Regions from separate parts of the Alteromonas macleodii ATCC 27126 genome, predicted to be linked through region 2. Evidence: riboswitches for the same ligand, from Rfam matches in the RefSeq annotation. Region 2 holds a riboswitch; the other holds the start of a gene.

Region 1 (8,788 bases), 1.1 Mb from region 2:
CCCCAACCATCGGTTTTGGAGACCGCTGTTCTACCAATTCGAACTACACCCCTAGCGCGCTGTGCATTATACGGATGACATTAAAAAGGTAAAGCCTTTTTATCACTACCATGCACTGCATGCTTAATTAACACGCAATGCGCTGTTTTTTCAATCGAATAACACCAAATAGGCTTTATCCATCACCTGTGTTTTGTCTTATTGCTCGCTTTTAAACCGACTTCTATGCAGCGTCACTTTTAAATGCGGAGCAGTTTATGACAATTAGACCTTATTGGCGTTAAGCGCAGCAAACCACAGGTCATTAGTGATAGCGACAATCTCGGTGTGCAGATCAAATTTCGCTATCGCGTCGTGCTCATCGATATTCATTAGCTTGGCGTAATGCTTAACGAGCTCTCTACTTTCATTGATTTCAAGTTTATTGATAAGGCAGCAACTTGCTAAATCGAAGTAGCGGTTTCCCATTGCGGCATATTCCCAATCAATAATTTTGAGTGAGTTATCTGCGCTCAGTAATAAGTGATTAGTTAGCAAGTCATTATGACATAACACATAGTTGTCATCGTCTTGTTCACTTTTTATTACTTGTTTCCGCAATGATTGGGCTTTTAGATAAAGCTCACTGCTCATATCGAGCTGTGCAACATTAATATAATGCTGCCATCTTGATGCTAAATCTAATGGCCTAGCGGTAATGGGCAAAGAATGAATACGAGCGAGGGTGTTGGCCAGCTCAAGCATTGAAAGCGTCGCACTTTCACTGTGCTCTAGCCACTGCTCAACCCAGATGGTTTCATCATCGCTTAACCATATAGGTTGCGGCGCTACTCCTAACCTATAAAGCTGTTGCTGCAAAGCAAATTGGTGCGCACGATTAACCCCACTAAAGTCATCATCGCCCATCCATTTCACCGCTAAGTCGACAGGGTTATAATCCGACTTTGGTTGCCCACTACTTTGAAGGTTATTTGCAATCAAGGGTAACTGACTATCTGCGAGCTCTTGAACGCGGTAAACGTGATTTACCGCTCCAGCAGGGTGTGACGAAATTTTCGCACTGTCGCTAAGATTAAGCGCCTTTTGCAGCGTGGCGATGATATCCAACCTGTTCACCTTGTTTTTTATATTGTACTAGCCACTGGTAATACCCAAATACCGCAAAACCAACATAGCCTAAGAACAGGCAAGCAGATAATGCATAACCCACTTGCAGGTATAAATAGGCGGACGCTAAATTGATGAAAAACCAATAAACCCAGTTTTGCAGGATTTTATGCGCCACCATAAATGTTGTGACTACACTCAATAAATTAATGCTCGCATCTAATAGTAGGTACTCACTATTGAACTGTGAGCCTGCCACCTCAGACAGAACCCAAGCGAGCAATAACATACTCGGCACAATGAGCAAATGAGCCCAGAGAGGCCAATGAAGCACTGGCTTAACATCGCCGTCTTCCGCCCCTTTCGACCACTGATAATAACCGTATCCCGCCATTATCATATAAAAGAAGTTAAGCGCAGACTGAAATGGCAAAGTCACCTGCCAAAATAGCCAGGTGTAAATTGCGGTACTTACAAAGGCGCACAGCCAACACCAGCTGTTCTGTTTTGCGGCTAACAACACATAGGCAATAGCGAGGACAACCGCTACCCACTCTAACAGTGAAGTAGCGGCAATTTGTGAGGTAAACTCAGAAAAAAAGTTAGCCATTAAGATGATTTTCTAGATTGCATGGCATCGAAGTTTAGGAACTTAGCAACGAAAATAGCCTGCCCCACTTCTTCATGGGTCCTTTGCATTTCTTCACCAAGTACTTTCATAACCACACCATAGTCACCTGTAACCTGCGTGCTGGTTGAGCTTGTTGAAACTGCAATATCACTATAGCTATTTAACCTATCAATGAAATCTTGAATAGGTGGAATGTATTCGTTAACCAATGGGTACAACGACAGTTCAACCATAACTTGCATGTCTGTTTCCTTTTATTTTAAAACGCGTACTTAACAGTAACGCCAAACTGACGACCGTTACCTATTTGGTAATATGGCTCATCGAAGGCATACTCATCGCGAGGGTCGTTGCTGAAACCACCGAATCCACGGGTGTAGTACTCACGATCAAAGGCATTTTGTACCCACAGTGATGTCTGCCAATCACCGTGTAACACCACAATCTCCGAATTAACCAGCGTAGTACTTGGCGAGGTGACATCATGGCCGTCAGAAAAACGGTATTCGCTTTTGTAATCTACATCTACACGCCAGAGCATGTTATCTGTAAGTGCGTACTCACTATACAGGTTTGCGGTCCACTTAGGTGATTGAGCCTGCCTTTGCTCAGACACTTCAGTACCGTCTGCAAGCGTATACCCTTCAAAGGTAGCGCTTAGATATCCAACACTTGCATCTAGCTGCCATGCATCACTAGCAATCCAGCTAAGCTCCAGCTCGGCTCCTTTGTTTGTTCCTAAATCAGCATTATCAATAATGTCTACGAGCCCTGCCGTACCGTCATCACGAGTGATAACGTCAAAATCGCTCACCTGAGTATCTTTTCTATCCATATAGAAAATTGCAGCACGAGCAATTAGGTCAGGCGTAAGTAATGGGCCCTTTACACCTATTTCGTAGTTCCAGTTATATTCTTCGTCGAAGAATCGCTGATTGTCATTCACGCGGCTGTCGGGGTTAAAGCCTGCACCTTTATATCCGCGTGAAATACTGCCGTAATAGAAGTGATTGCCCTGCGTATACTGAAGCGCGACTTTCCCGCCTACCATGGTGGTGTCGAACGCGCGAGTAAGTTGGTTGTTATCAGCGTAATCAAAATCGTAGTTTTCTACTCTTAACCCTGCTACCAGTACTAAATTTTCGTTCAAACGACTTTCAGTCTGAGCATAGATAGCGGTCGTCGTAGGCGTGTATTCACTGGCAAAGTCACTATCCAAATAAGTGTATTGACGTAGCAGCTTTTCTTCCGTGCTTTTATAAAACACGCCTATTGTCCAGTCAGTCATACCATCAAAAAGTGCGGCACTGTCAGACGACACGAAACGCATCTCGCCGGTCTGTGTTTCTACATCGCGATAATAGGCGTCAAAAGACGTGTAACCCCACGGGTGAAACCCTGTGAATGTCCAGTCTTCATCGTAGCCATAAGCAATATTGTGAGAAGCATGGGTGGCAATTAGAATAAAGTCGCCCGCTGCTGTATTGGTTGTAGAGCGCGCGCTAACAGCGTGGGTTTGGTGTTCGTCAAATCCTGGTTCATCAGACAGCGTTTTGTTGTCATTGTCTAGCGAGAATGCATCGTAACCGTTATCGATATCGTACCAGCGATAAGTAAGTGCAAGTGTGGTTCGCTCATCTACGCTGCCTTCAACGGCAAAGCGCAGTGCGGTTTCATCGATATTCGCGGTATCGCTTCTATTTAAGAACGTATTTTCTACAAAGCCATCACTGCGATTATGAACCAGCGCAACACGATAGCCCCAATCCGTGTTGATATCATCACCAGTGGCGCCTTCAATACGGTAACTCTCTTTGTTCCCAATGCGGGCTTCAACGTAGTCTGGGGCGTCGCTACCCACGTCATTACTGGAGAGTTTAACCGCTCCGGCCAATGCACCTGTGCCGTATAAGGTAGCCTGAGGTCCGCGATATACCTCTAGTTGTTTAGTATCAAAAATAAGACCTGCCGCAGCAAGGCCTGAAAAATCAAATTCATCGACGATAAAGCTTACAGAAGGATTGATAGGCTCGGCGAACTGACTACGCTCTCCAATACCGCGAATTTGCACGAAGCGGCCGCGAGACGCACCAGCTGCAAAGTTTACGTTTGGAATACTGTTTAGCACACTGTCGATATGGCTCGGCTGTCTACTGCGAAGACGCTCTTGATCTAAAATGGTCGCGCTAGCACTTAACTGGTCGAGTGTAGTTTGACGAAAATCACCAGATACGATGACGCGCTCAATATCTGATGGCGTGCTATCTGAAGTGTTACTTACATTGGTTTGTTGCGCATAGGCCGCAACGGAACTAGCAAGCAGTGAAAGTGTGAAAAGTGTTTTATACATGGGATCTCTTATTCTTATTTAAGAAAAAAGATCCGGGTCTAACGGCAGGTGATAAGGCTATATTGTGAACCATCCCTACGCCGGTATTATCCGGATCAGGTTTAAGGGTTCCCACGAATGTGGATCTCAGACCGAAAACGGACACCCCTTGGTATAGTGTTGCGCGGCTAAAACTAGCAAACTCAACTTCTGCGACGGAGTCTACCAGTTCGATACACGCCGTCAAGCAGATAAGACGTTAAGCTAACGTAAGGTTTTATATATGATATAAGGCGTTGAAAGCTTAGGGCTATTCAGCGTCAATATTCATATTTAGGCGACGTACTTCATCGTCAGTTTGTGCTTTTAAACCTTCCAACGTTTTGCCGTGTGCGGTTGGTTGACGCGTATCAGGGTCAACCTTTACGAAAACGATATCGTCTGCAAAACAGATGGTTTTCTTGGTTGCTTTGTTGCGTACCAAGCAGCTTACGGTAATAGACGTACGGCCTACAGCTTTAGTTTCTAGACCAAACTCTACGATATCACCCTGCATAGCCGGTGATTCGAAACTAATTTCACCAATATGCTTAGTTACCAAGCAATTAGTTTCTAGCTGACAAATAGCCCAAATTGCAGCTTCTTCGTCTATCCATTCTAACGCGCGGCCACCGAACAAAGAATTGGCGTAATTAAGGTCGTTTGGCATAACTAGACGCCGAGAAAGAAAGCGCATTCGAATTCCTCATAATAAATCGCTACTATAGCGTTAGATTATACCGAAAAAACTGATTCATGGCGCTAACTCAATTACGCGAATGGCTATTAGCCCCCTACTTTGAAAATAGCGGCGAAAATGGCTGCAAAAAAAGCTCTCACGCTTCACACTTATCAAACGTGACTTGCCCGCTTCACCGGAGAATGCTTGTAATATCTGGCAATGATGATTTTTGTGAAGCTGCCATACGTAGCGTTCAAGCCTTTGTAGATGAAGTTTCATCTATAAGCGTTGTGAATTTTGCTGGCGATACACTTAAGGGAAAGAACCGCAAACAAGTACTGGGGAGCGAATGTGACATTGCCACATTAGACTGTCGCGATTCATTCAAACCTGGCGACGTGATGGCAGTGGCGGGGATCGTTAAACGCAGTGGTTGTTTAATACTTATTTGCCCTGCATTGAGTGAATGGGTCAACAATATTTCGGTCTCGTTCCTGTCGGAGGGGTTTACACTTACACAAAGTCGATACCTCGAACGCTTTATAAAGCACCTGCGTAACAACGACTACGTGGCATTTCACACTGAAGAAAAAACCACACTTCCAGATACGGCTATGTACCGCATTAGCCAAGGCGTAACATCAAACGTCTATAGAGGCTCACTATTTAAATCAGAAGAGCAAGAGCAGGCATACAGTCGTTTATATCAAGCACACTCACTTAATAAACTAAACGCGCTGATTACCGCCCCAAGAGGCAGAGGCAAGTCATCATTATTAGGTATATTCATTGAAAGCCTAATCAGACAGGGTAAAAATGTACTATTAACCAGTGAACGCTTTGATAATGTGAAGAACGTGCTTTCACGTATTCAACAGTACGAAATAGCAGGTGTCAGAACACAACAACCATCCACCGCTAACATTCAAACCCAACTAATCCTTGGTGATAAGAATGAGGCAGCGACGTTTGGCAGTGTAAAATGGGTGCCCCCTGACAGTGCCTTGTTATATACCACAGAAGATGAAAAGTACGACGTTGTAATTGTTGATGAAGCGGCTTCAATCCCCCTCCCGGATGTATACCGGATCATAGCCAACCACAAGCAGTGGGTGCTTAGTACTACGCTTTTGGGTTATGAAGGTTCAGGCAGTGGTTTTATTCACAAACTCATCCCTAGTTTACCGCCATCAGCTATCCATTTAAGACTATCAACGCCGTTACGATGGTTCGAACATGATCCCATTGAAGCCTTTTTCAATACGACTTGTTTATTTGAGGACAGAGATGCGGCGCGCAATATTGGCGAGATTAATTTCAAAAACAGTATTAACCCACCGATAGATTACGATTTTTCCATAAGTTCGTTTAAAACCATTTCCGAAGAGGCGCTTCAGCAAATAATGTCGCTACTTTCATTAGCCCATTATCAAACTACGCCCGATGATTTTATGCGCTTGATGGATAGCCCGGATGTACTTGTTGCCATACTTAAATTCAACGACAACGTGATAGGTGCTGCAATCATAAACGCTGAAGGTAGCGACTACCTGAACGATACCGCATTGGGGATTGCGTCTGGAAAGCGTCGTCCTAAAGGGCATTTAGGTGCACAGCGACTTGCTCTGTTGTCTGCTGATGCAAAAACAGCAACGTTTAGATATTGGCGTATTAACCGTATTGCCGTCGATACGCTTGCGCAGAGTAAGGGTATGGGCAGTTACTTGCTACAAAGAGTTAGTAATGAAGCCAAGAAGCAAAGTATTGACGCTATCTGTACTTCTTATGGAACGACACTTAAGTTAGACAGTTTTTGGACAAGAAATGGATTTGAGATTGTAGACTATGGGCGAAAGCCTAATAAAGCCAGTGGCGAAACCAGTGCACTAGCGTTATATCCTCATTCTAACAGAGCAAAAAGACTGCTTTCTGAATTGGTAGCGCTAAAAGAGAGCTTTAAATTCGATAACCAGTTAGACAACGTGCCCATTAGCATACTGACAATCTATGTAGAAAAGTTAGTACATTTTACCCAAGGCACACGCACTTTAGATGATGTTTGGCCGATATTACATAAAATTGCGCGTTATGCAGGGACTCAGCCTACACCAAGCGCAAATACTCAACTGAACAAGCCAAATAACACAATACTGTATACGCTATGGCGTCTTGTTGAAATCATTAACACGAAGCGCTTTCTCAGAAAAGTACTTACACATTCAGATATGAATGCGAAGCAACTTGTTTCTACATTTAACAAAGAAAACCTAAAAGCAAGTGGGTTAAAAGAAGTCACTATTGTTATAAGAGAAGCACTTCTGCCTGCTTTCAAATAATAGAAAGTCTGTAGCCTGAAAATACAAATAATCAGCTTGGCGTAGAGCCACTATACCTGCGTTAACAAGTCGCGATTACGAACATTTTAATTCTAGCAGAGTGGGTAATGACCTATGCGGACTGGTGTTAAAGCCCTATAAATATAACCCCATTCGAGAAAAGCTCACTTACTAAATTAAGGGCAAAAAAAAGCCTCCCAAAGGGAGGCTTTTTTGCTAAAACCACATATTAGATACTAATACCGCGGTTCTTCGCTTTTTCCTTGATATAAGGTTCCCACGCTGCAGCGTTGCGGCGTAGAGAGCGATCTTTCTTAGCTTCTTGTACGTGCTTGTAAGCAGACTTGAAGTTACCTGCGTAGAAGTTCGCTTCCATTAACGTGAAGTGAATCTTCTCAGGGTCTTCAGCACCACGCTCTAGAGCATTCTCTAGTGCTTTAATAGCGCCTTTGTAGTCTTCCGCCACAAGTAAAAGTGTACCTTGCTTACGATAATGCTCAGGGTCTGAACTCTTAGCAGCAGCTTGTGCATACAAGTCGGCAGCTGTTTTGAAGTTCTTTGCCTGGTGATAAGCATTAGCTACGTTTGCTAACATATCGGCATCATTTTTTAGCAAGCCTTCTTTCACGTGCTTTTCAAGCAACTTGGCCGCCTTGTAAGGCATACCGTTACTTTGATAAAGCTGAGCAAGCGTCTTTATTTCTGACTCTTTCTCTAGATAGCCCTGCATATAAGCAAGTTCTAGCGTTGAAAGACCTTTCTTATAGTCTTCAACTAAGATGTAGAAAAAGCCAAGACGTGACCACCAAGTTTTTTCCTGAGGGAAAGTTCTAACAAGATCTTCCGCCACAGCAACCGTTTCAGGGTACATCTTACGCTCGTAGTAAGAAGTTAGCTTTAATACATACGGGTTTTTGTTTGGCTCTTCATACAAAGCAATCGCTTTGTCTGCTGGCTCAACCATCTTCGCTAATTGCTTAGATTCAAAGTAAGCCTGTGCCAAACGCGTATATACGTCTGCGTCTTCTTTACACGTGAAGTCCATCCACTTGTTATACCATTTAATGGCATCAGTGTACTTCTCTTCCTGCATGCTCAAATCACCTAGTAATTTAAGTGTTTGAGAGTGTTCAAGGTCGTTTAGAACTTTTGGTTCAACTGATTCAACCAAATACCCTAAAGCTTTACCACCTTGACCTTCTTGCGCAGCAAGTAAGTTACCAATAAAACGCTTTACGTAAGCTCTATCGAAATCGTCAGATGCGTCGATTTCGTAAAGTACGTTTAGTGCTTCATTAACTTGGTCTTCATTGTAGAACTCAAAAGCTTTCTGAACTTTTTTACCGGTACGCTCACCTACAAGCGTTGTTTTTCCTTTCTCATATCCAGGACAAACAACAGGTGCTGACTGCGCTAGGGCAGCGGGTGCTGAAAGCACCGCACCTGCGCCTAGCACTAAAGCAACGGCTGACATTTTGAATGTACGTTTCATCATGATCATTGCTCCAGTTTAAAGTCTAGCTGTACGAACATGCCAGGTTGTTTAACTGGCTTGCCATCAACGATCTTAGGCTTGTATTTCCACTTACGTAGAGCACGACGTGCTTCACGGTCGAATACGCGCTTAGGTTCAGCTTCGATAACTTCGATATCTTCAACACCAC
Region 2 (8,788 bases):
AGGGTTAGATGTTTTTTGAATACGTGCACTTAACAACAGCGCTTGCTCATCATTAGCAATGGCGCCAATTTTAATAGCGCGTGGCGGGGTATCTTCAAACAACACCTGCCACTGCTGATTTAATGCCGACGCGCACATGCTTTCCTTACTAAGCATTATTGAGTTGGACTGCACGGTAAGCTGTGTAGTGAGCACACAAGCGTGGATGCTCAGATCGGCCAATGTAATGGCGTCGCGGGTAACGCCCGCACCACCGCTACAGTCAACGCCTCCCACACACCACACTACAGGAAGTGCAGTGTTGAGGTTGTTGGATGCAGGGCTTATGGACGCTTTCGCCATCATAGTAGCTCTACCTTGCTATCTGCAGTGTGATAAAGCTCTGCGCCAGACTGATTGAATGCCTGGGCCATCTCTTTCATACCTTTTTCTTTCTCAAACTCTTGCTGCTCCGCTTGTTTAGCCACATCGCGCACTTCCTGAGAAATTTTCATGCTGCAAAATTTAGGGCCGCACATAGAGCAGAAATGCGCAACTTTGCCAGACGCCTGCGGCAAGGTTTCATCGTGATAAGCGCGCGCGGTATGTGGGTCGAGAGCTAAATTGAACTGGTCTTCCCACCTGAATTCAAAGCGAGCTTTCGACATGGCGTTGTCGCGAATTTGTGCACCTGGGTGGCCTTTTGCCAAGTCGGCAGCGTGGGCTGCAATTTTGTAGGTGATCAGCCCCTGTTTAACGTCTTCTTTGTTAGGTAGGCCCAAATGCTCTTTAGGTGTTACATAGCACAGCATTGCGCAGCCATACCAACCAATCATGGCGGCACCTATACCTGAAGTGAAGTGATCGTAGCCAGGAGCGATATCGGTGGTGAGGGGGCCAAGGGTATAAAACGGTGCTTCGTGGCAATGCTTAAGCTGCTCTTCCATGTTCGCTTTAATCATATGCATTGGCACATGCCCCGGGCCTTCAATCATTACCTGAACATCGTACTCCCATGCAATTTTCGTCAGCTCTCCAAGGGTACGTAATTCAGAGAATTGCGCGTCGTCGTTAGCGTCAGCTACGCTACCAGGGCGCAGGCCATCACCTAGCGACAGCGCCACATCGTACTTAGCGCAAATTTCGCAAATATCGTGAAAGTGCTCATACAGAAAGCTTTGTTGGTGGTGGCTTAAGCACCACTTTGCCATTATCGAACCGCCGCGCGATACAATGCCGGTTACCCGCTTTGCGGTAAGGTGTACGTACTCAAGCAGCACGCCAGCGTGAATGGTGAAGTAGTCTACGCCTTGTTCAGCTTGCTCAATTAGGGTGTCTTTAAACATCTCCCACGTTAAATCTTCGGCTACACCGTTTACTTTTTCTAGCGCTTGATAGATGGGGACGGTGCCAAGAGGAACAGGACTGTTTCGCAGCAGCCACTCTCGGGTTTCGTGAATGTTTCTGCCGGTAGATAAATCCATGATGGTATCGGCGCCCCAGCGCGTTGACCACACCAGCTTTTCTACCTCTTCTTCAATAGACGAGGTGACTGCTGAATTACCAATGTTTGCGTTAATCTTTACTAGAAAGTTACGCCCTATAATCATTGGTTCCAACTCGGGGTGATTGATGTTGCATGGAATAATGGCGCGGCCTGCGGCCACTTCCTGGCGTACAAATTCAGGCGTGATGGTATCGGGTAAATTCGCACCAAAGTGTTCGCCTTTGTGCTGCTGCGTCAGTTCGGCATCTTTAATGGCCTGGCGACCCATATTCTCGCGAATGGCAATGTATTCCATTTCAGGAGTAATAATGCCCTGTCTTGCGTAGTGAAGCTGGGTTACGTTTTTGCCTGCTTTTGCTTTTAGTGGTTTGCGGCTGCGAATAAAGCGGAAATCTTCGGTAAATATGTCGTTTTCTCGCTCTTTTGCAAAGCTTGACGAAACGCCCTCTAATTCAAGGGTATCGCTACGCTCTTCAATCCACTTTTGGCGAAGCGGAGCTAGGCCTTTGTGCACATCTATGTTTTCTTTTGGGTCGCCGTAGGGGCCTGAAGTGTCGTAAACAGGAATTGGCGGATTTGGCTCTAAAATAGGATTGTCTTCAGTACCACCCACTAAACTGTCGTGTTGGTGAATAAGGCGCATGGCCACACGAATATCGTCACGGCTGCCACACTCGTAGTGGCGTGTTGAATTTGGGTAAGCTTCGCCCGCAAGTTCATTAATGAATTGTTGTGCTTGTTGGCGCTGTTCGCGTCTGTTCGACATAGCATTTTACCTTTTAAGTTTAGGTTCTAAAAATGCTTGTCAGGAGTGAAGGAGAATACAAAGTGTAAGTGTTGAAGGGGATAACCCCGTTACTTTAGCGAGATTGTTGGTAAAGGTTTTGGTGATTACAGCCCTTTACTCTGTTGATGTTGACTTGGGGATAAACTTGAACAGTTTACCTTGAGTGACGAGCAGCACCGTAATGGGTGTGTCTGTATCATCAACAGCAAAACAACTTCGCTTCACAACGCTAAACCACGGTTTAACATTGTGCACATTGTATTTTCTTGTTCCCTTCGCAGGTATTAGCCTGATCAGGTTCTACGGATCCCACTTTCGCGGTCTCAGCTTACTGGGTTACCAGTGAAGCACTCCGACAAGTTGTTTAAGTCAATTCGGGTTGTGGTTGAAACAACCCGAGTTGAGAATTCCTTTTTACTATATCTTCAATTTTACGGGTAATACAAGTACTACCAGAAAGCTAAATGAATATTCATCTAGCTGGCTAGCTGCTGACCTTCCTTGTAAAGCTGAAGTGCAGTGGCTGTGTCGTGCTTGCGTTCGCTAATTGCAGACAGCAGCAATAAGTCTTCTTTGCGCGACTTCATTTTGGTGGCTTTAAGCAGGGCTTTTTCCGCCAACACATCATCGCCTGAGTTAAATGCAACTTGGCCTAGCGTGGAGTATAGCGATACGTTTTCTTCGTCTTGCTTTATCCAGCTTTCAAGCAGTCGTAGTGATGGCGATGCATCAGGAATATTAAGCTGCGTGAACAGCGGAAACAGGGCGCTATTCGGGCCACGTTTTTGCCATTCAACTAGCAAATTCTGTGCGTCGGCATGCATACCTTGGTCAAGTAACTGTTGAATGTAGGCCGCGCGGTAAGCATCGTCGTGACGAAGCTTACGAGGTAGGGTTTCCCAATACGATTTAAGCTCGACAGCGCCTTGTTTGCTGGCAATTTCGGCAAACTTACCTTTGGCGATGCGCTGACTCCACGCAGTGTAGTCTGCTTTGGGCAATGCTTTACGCCAGCCTGACAAATTCTCTTGAAGTACTTGCCATTTACCTAGCTTGGCAAGAATTTGCGCTTTTAACTGCACAACCTGCTTGTTCTCGCGCTCTTGCTCGTCAAGTTCGTTAAGTTTCTCTAGTGCCGCATCGTATTTTTCTTCAGCCATATCAATACGCGCGTGCATGACCGTTGCGGCTACTTTCGCTTTTGGAAAGTCAGTTGCCTGAACAAGGAAATAACGGGCTTTGGCTAAATCGTCGTTGGCAAAAGCAATTTGCGCTGACGCCAAATAGTTAACGCCTTCGAAATCGCCGTTGGTGGTTTTGCTTAGCGCCTTTTGAGCTGTATCAAAATCACCTGCAGCCATTGCGTGTAAGCCGTCGTAAAACGCACGCTTACGTTTGCGCTCACCCAAAGTGCCGAACCATTTATGTGAACCTGTGATCAAGCTTAACGCCCACAATACCAATCGAGATAGTACGTACCAGGCAATGACGGCACCTATCAGTAAGATGCCAAAGCTGATTATATTCATCTCAACGGCAGTATTACCTAAAGAGAACAGAACGTAGCCTTGGTCACCCAACAACATTGGGCCAACAATTAGTGCAGCAACAAATGCGGCTAATACCGCAAGGGCAATAGCTAACCATTTCATAGTGCACTTGCTCCTTGTCCGAACACCTGTTTAACGCGGCTATCCAATAGACGCTCTAGCGGTTTTTGTGACGCTAGCTCAGTTGGGATAGGTCGCGAAATATCGGTAGCAATGAGGTTTTGTAGTGCATCTACAAAACCCGTTACTTGGCTTTTTTCTGTGTCGAACTTTTCAATAATTAACGTTTGAGCGTATTGAAGCGACTGGCTATAAAGCCCTGCATCGCCCTGAAGCGCAGCGGTTTGCGCGTGCATAAGCTGTAGGCGAAGTTGTTCTTTTGCTAAAAACTGCGCTTCCAGTGAAAGCACTGGTTCAACCGGGCCTTCAATGGTTTTTATGGTAAGAAAATCGTTCACCAGTGAACGCCACACTTTTGCAAGGTTCTCCTGCCAGTCGTCAGCTGACTCCGATAAGGTCGTGTCTTCTGCATTGGCGTCTTGTGGTTTTTCAAAGGTATCAAGTGGTAGCTTATCTATTTGCGCTATCATGCCTGTAAGCGCAAGGGCTACGGAGCTTTGTGATACAGGGTTAAGCTGTTGAAGTGTTTGAATGTCTTCAGCAAGGTTTGCGCGAACCGGAAGTACCGATGGGTCGGCCAACGACTTTAAGCGTTTATCTGCGTTAACTAGCAGCAAAATTGCTGTGCGTACGTCGTTTTCTAACCAAAGCTTTCTGCCTGCCATGCGAACTAAGTAATCAGCTTCAGCAATGAGCCAGTCTGCCGGGCGGCGACCTTCCATATTGTTTAGTTGTTCAAGGGTCGATTCAGCTTGCAGCGTCAGCTTTTCGTTTTGCGCTTTTAACTCGGCTACCGTGCTTTCTAACGTCTGGTTGGTACGAGCTACTTTGTCGATAGAGGCAACAAGACCAGCGCGCTCACGCTCAATAGTGTTTAGCTGAGAGGTCGTCGTTTGAAGTGCAGATTCAGAGTCCTTGCTTGCCGACTGTTGCTGCATGTAATACCAGTAACCTGCGCCAGCCATACCAAGCACAATAAGGAAAAGGATGATTACAACAAACCACAGTAGACCATTTCCCGACGATTTCTTTTTAGCAGCACCCGATGGTGTTGATTCACTGTGCGTGGCAGAAGATTCGATAACGTCTTTTTCAGCTTCCACTTTCACGAGTTCCTCTTTTTGTGGGCTACTTTCATTGTTGTTGGCCATTCAATACTCCCAGTTATCCTTTACCCAGGCGATGAGTGCCTGATCGGTGGCTCGCTGACAAACCGCTACCTCTTTAATGCCTTGGCTAGTGAGGGTTTTGGCAATTCGATCGCTCACTGTTAACCATTTAATAGATTTAAGTGCTTGGCCAAATTGCGCAATTAGTTGCAGTGCCATTGCTTCGCTTGTAGCGATAATGCCGCTAACTTCGCCCATTTTCCACCGTTTTGTGTAAATTGGGCTTGTAAGTTGCTCTCTTTTATAAACGCAAAAGCTATTAACTAAAATACCTTTTTCGTCTAATCCTGTGGCTATGGCGTCGCGCCCACCTTCACCCTTAATGATAACGACATGCTGACAGTTTGCCTCATTAAGTTGGTGCATTGCCAGTATACCTTCGGATGTATGGGCTTCGGGGATAGCAACCTGCGCCGATGAAAACGCCTGAAGTCCCGCTTGTAATTTTCGTGCAGTGGCATCGCCCACAGCTATGATCAATGGTAATTCGTTAGCCGTTTCGCGTAAGCCTTCAATAACGGTGTCTACAGCATATACGCTGGTAACAACAATTGCGTTTACTGCATTTGACGCTAAAAATTCTGCAGCAGCTTTTCTTTCAGACGAAATATCAATGATGTTAGACGTGGCAACGCCTACCGCGTCAATTCCGGCTTTTTCAAAGGCAGAAGCACTTGCTTTTAACTTTGGCAGTGGGCGTGTAAACAGCAACATACTATCGAATTTCCATCCTTTTATTTTACTGCGTAAACCTGCACGCATTCGACAAACTATAACTTAGTTATAAAGCGCCTTTAAGATTTCACCGGCACCTTGCTCAAGAAGGGATTCCGCTACTTCAACACCAATATCTGCGGCTTTTTCTCGCGACGCTGTAGCAGAAGCAAAGAGCAGTTCTGAACCATCTGGCTTACCAACCATACCGGTTAGTGTCAGCACATCGCCATCAAGCGTGGCAAAGCTACCAATAGGCACTTGGCAGCCGCCTTCCAATCTCTCGTTCATGGCGCGTTCCGCAGTAACGCGTGTATTAGTGTCTGTATGGTTCAGCGCCTGTAGCAACTTAATTAGCTCTTCATCGTCGTTACGGCACTCAATACCTACGGCACCTTGTCCAACGGCGGGTAGTGAAATATCAGCAGGTAACGGCATGCGAATACGAGATTCCATTTCAAGGCGAATCAGGCCAGCAGAAGCTAAGATAATGGCGTCGTACTCACCTGCGTCTAGCTTGGCTAGACGAGTATTCACGTTTCCGCGCAGGTCCTTGATGATAAGGTCAGGGCGATACTTGCGAATTTGGCACTGTCTGCGAAGGCTGGACGTACCTACTACTGCTCCCTGGGGCAGGGCATCTAAACTGTCGTGGTTATTTGAAACAAAAGCGTCGAACGGGTTTTCTCGCTCACAAATAGCGTGAAGGCCAAAACCTTCAGGAAATTCAACCGGTACGTCTTTCATAGAGTGCACGGCAATATCGGCACGGCCTTCAAGCATGGCAATTTCAAGCTCTTTTATGAAAAGTCCTTTACCACCAATTTTCGCCAGAGGTGTATCTAAAATTTTGTCGCCCTGCGTGCTCATAGGTACAAGCTCAACGGTCATTGACGGATAATGCTCCAACAATTTTGCCTTCACATACTCTGCTTGCCAAAGCGCTAAAGCACTTTTTCTAGTAGCAATTCGAACGGTGCGTGTAGTGTTGAGGTGACTCATGGCTATTCCAAACTATATAAAAAGAAACTAAAACGATGTATCACATAACGTCATACGATATACCCCGTAGTATACGCATTTTCTGTATTAATGTTTGAAATTAGGCGCAGTTTTCTCCTTGGTTATTATTGAACATTCAGTCTATGCTGAAAGGAATAATGGTTAATTAGTTTTAAATGCGGAGATAAGTCTTTTTATGGACAGTTCGTCGTTGCGTCAATTACTTAGAAGTGCACAGCAAGATGAAGCGGAGGCAAAACGAAGGCGCTTAACGCTATATTTCATATCTTATGTTGGTGGCACCATTATGGCGTTTATGGCGTGGATCAACATGGGTACAAACAACCCATTGCTCGTTGGAACGCTGGCGGGGTCAGCCGCTTTTGTGTACGCCAATGTGGCGTTATCCCATATGTTCCCTCGCGTCGATGTCTTCTATTATCTAGCAGGCTTAGTGGTAGCATTTACCATAAACGGCTTGGTTTATACCGGCGGGCTTAATAACACTGGGCTTTATTTTATTTTTCCCTTGCTTTTTATTCAGATAGTTGTTGTGCGTTTCAAGCCCGCCATGGTTTACGTAGCAGTAACCATGGGTATCGCTATTTTTATGCTCTACAATCAAGAAAAAATAGTGGCTGAGTACCCAGCAGAGCATGTTTCCCGCTTCCTAATCGCTACGTTCTGTTTCATTTGCGTCGCTTTTATAGGTGAAAATTTCTGGCATCAAAGCAGAAAAGAAATGCTGCGTGAAAATCTAGAGCGCATGCGGCAGGCTAATACCGATCCGCTTACAAAACTTCCTAACCGGCGGTTTCTTGAAGCTGTTTTTTTTGAACGCGCAATGCAAGATCCCGGAGCTCATTTCCCTTTAAGTGCGGTGGTGGTAGATATTGACCATTTCAAAACAATCAACGATACCTATGGCCACGATATTGGTGACGAAGTGCTTATACATATCACTCGCCTAATGAAAGAAGCAGTAAGAACTACTGACGTGGTGGCAAGAACCGGTGGTGAAGAGTTTTTGGTCTTATTCCCTCATGCGACGTTGAGCCAAGCGGTAAAATTAGCAGAAAAAATGAGGAAGGTGATTGAAGCTAATCCGTTTGTAGAGGGTGATGTTAATCACTCGATAACCGCAAGCTTTGGTGTAGCCACAGCGCTTACTGATACAAACTTGCACGCTTGTTTGAAGCAGGCCGATGACAACCTTTACAAAGCTAAAAATGCGGGGCGCAACAGAGTCGTCGAATAGTTTTGGAATAAACGTGAAATAAAGAAGAGACGGAAGGCGCGACTTTTTAATCGACAGACGTGTACCCACTCACGCTAAGAAGAAAGCTGGCTTTTGTTGCTTCACCAGCTTTTTCTTTTGTTTAAATACCAGAGGCTGTTGATCTTTATTATATGAACGTAATTTGCAGCAAGGGCCAACAGGCTCTTAAGGCATTACCCTAGAACTTTTTGAAGCCAAGCACTTATGTCGTTAAGCTCTTGCATACAAACATTGTGCTGCATGGTGTAAGTCTGCCACGTGGCATTAAAGCCACTTTCGCTCAGCGTTTTGAACGCAGCATTGCCCATAAATACCGGCACCACTTCGTCTTGCTCACCATGTGCCATCATAATTGGCGTTTCGCGGTTTGTGTCTTTTGCTTCGCTTTCAAGAAGTGATGGCTCGCACATGTAGGTAGATAGAGCGATAACACCTGCAAATTTGTTGGCATATCTAGGTGCCAAGTGCAGAGCAATAACACCGCCTTGAGAAAATCCTGCAAGTACAATACGTTCGCTAGGAATGCCACTTTCAATTTGTGCTTCGATAAGCGCTTCTACCTGAGCAGCCGACTCTTTTACACCTTCTAAGTCCGCACGGCTTTCAAAATCTAACGATTTGATATCGTACCAAGCGCGCATTCTCATGCCGCCATTGATAGTCACAGGGCGTTCTGGAGCG

What was found. A riboswitch is a leader RNA that binds a small molecule or an ion and turns the genes downstream of it on or off. The one in region 2 is predicted to bind thiamine pyrophosphate.
Region 1: another riboswitch for thiamine pyrophosphate. It lies ahead of MASE_RS05230 (TonB-dependent receptor); the one in region 2 lies ahead of thiC (phosphomethylpyrimidine synthase ThiC).

Annotation. Positions count from the first base shown of each region.
Region 1 covers NC_018632.1:1,224,066-1,232,853, reverse strand. Annotated here, with positions in the region: tRNA gene MASE_RS05250 (tRNA-Trp) at 1-53, opposite strand, end outside; gene MASE_RS05245 (phosphotransferase) at 265-1,116, opposite strand; gene pnuC (nicotinamide riboside transporter PnuC) at 1,073-1,717, opposite strand; gene MASE_RS05235 (hypothetical protein) at 1,717-1,980, opposite strand; gene MASE_RS05230 (TonB-dependent receptor) at 1,998-4,088, opposite strand; TPP riboswitch at 4,144-4,247, opposite strand; gene MASE_RS05225 (acyl-CoA thioesterase) at 4,378-4,803, opposite strand; gene MASE_RS05220 (tRNA(Met) cytidine acetyltransferase TmcA domain-containing protein) at 4,863-7,124, shown strand; gene MASE_RS05215 (tetratricopeptide repeat protein) at 7,354-8,619, opposite strand; gene MASE_RS05210 (energy transducer TonB) at 8,622-8,788, opposite strand, start outside.
Region 2 covers NC_018632.1:104,882-113,669, forward strand. Annotated here, with positions in the region: gene thiE (thiamine phosphate synthase) at 1-345, opposite strand, end outside; gene thiC (phosphomethylpyrimidine synthase ThiC) at 342-2,252, opposite strand; TPP riboswitch at 2,527-2,638, opposite strand; gene MASE_RS00485 (heme biosynthesis HemY N-terminal domain-containing protein) at 2,750-3,925, opposite strand; gene MASE_RS00490 (uroporphyrinogen-III C-methyltransferase) at 3,922-5,094, opposite strand; gene MASE_RS00495 (uroporphyrinogen-III synthase) at 5,095-5,826, opposite strand; gene hemC (hydroxymethylbilane synthase) at 5,890-6,828, opposite strand; gene MASE_RS00505 (GGDEF domain-containing protein) at 7,025-8,086, shown strand; gene MASE_RS00510 (alpha/beta hydrolase) at 8,281-8,788, opposite strand, start outside.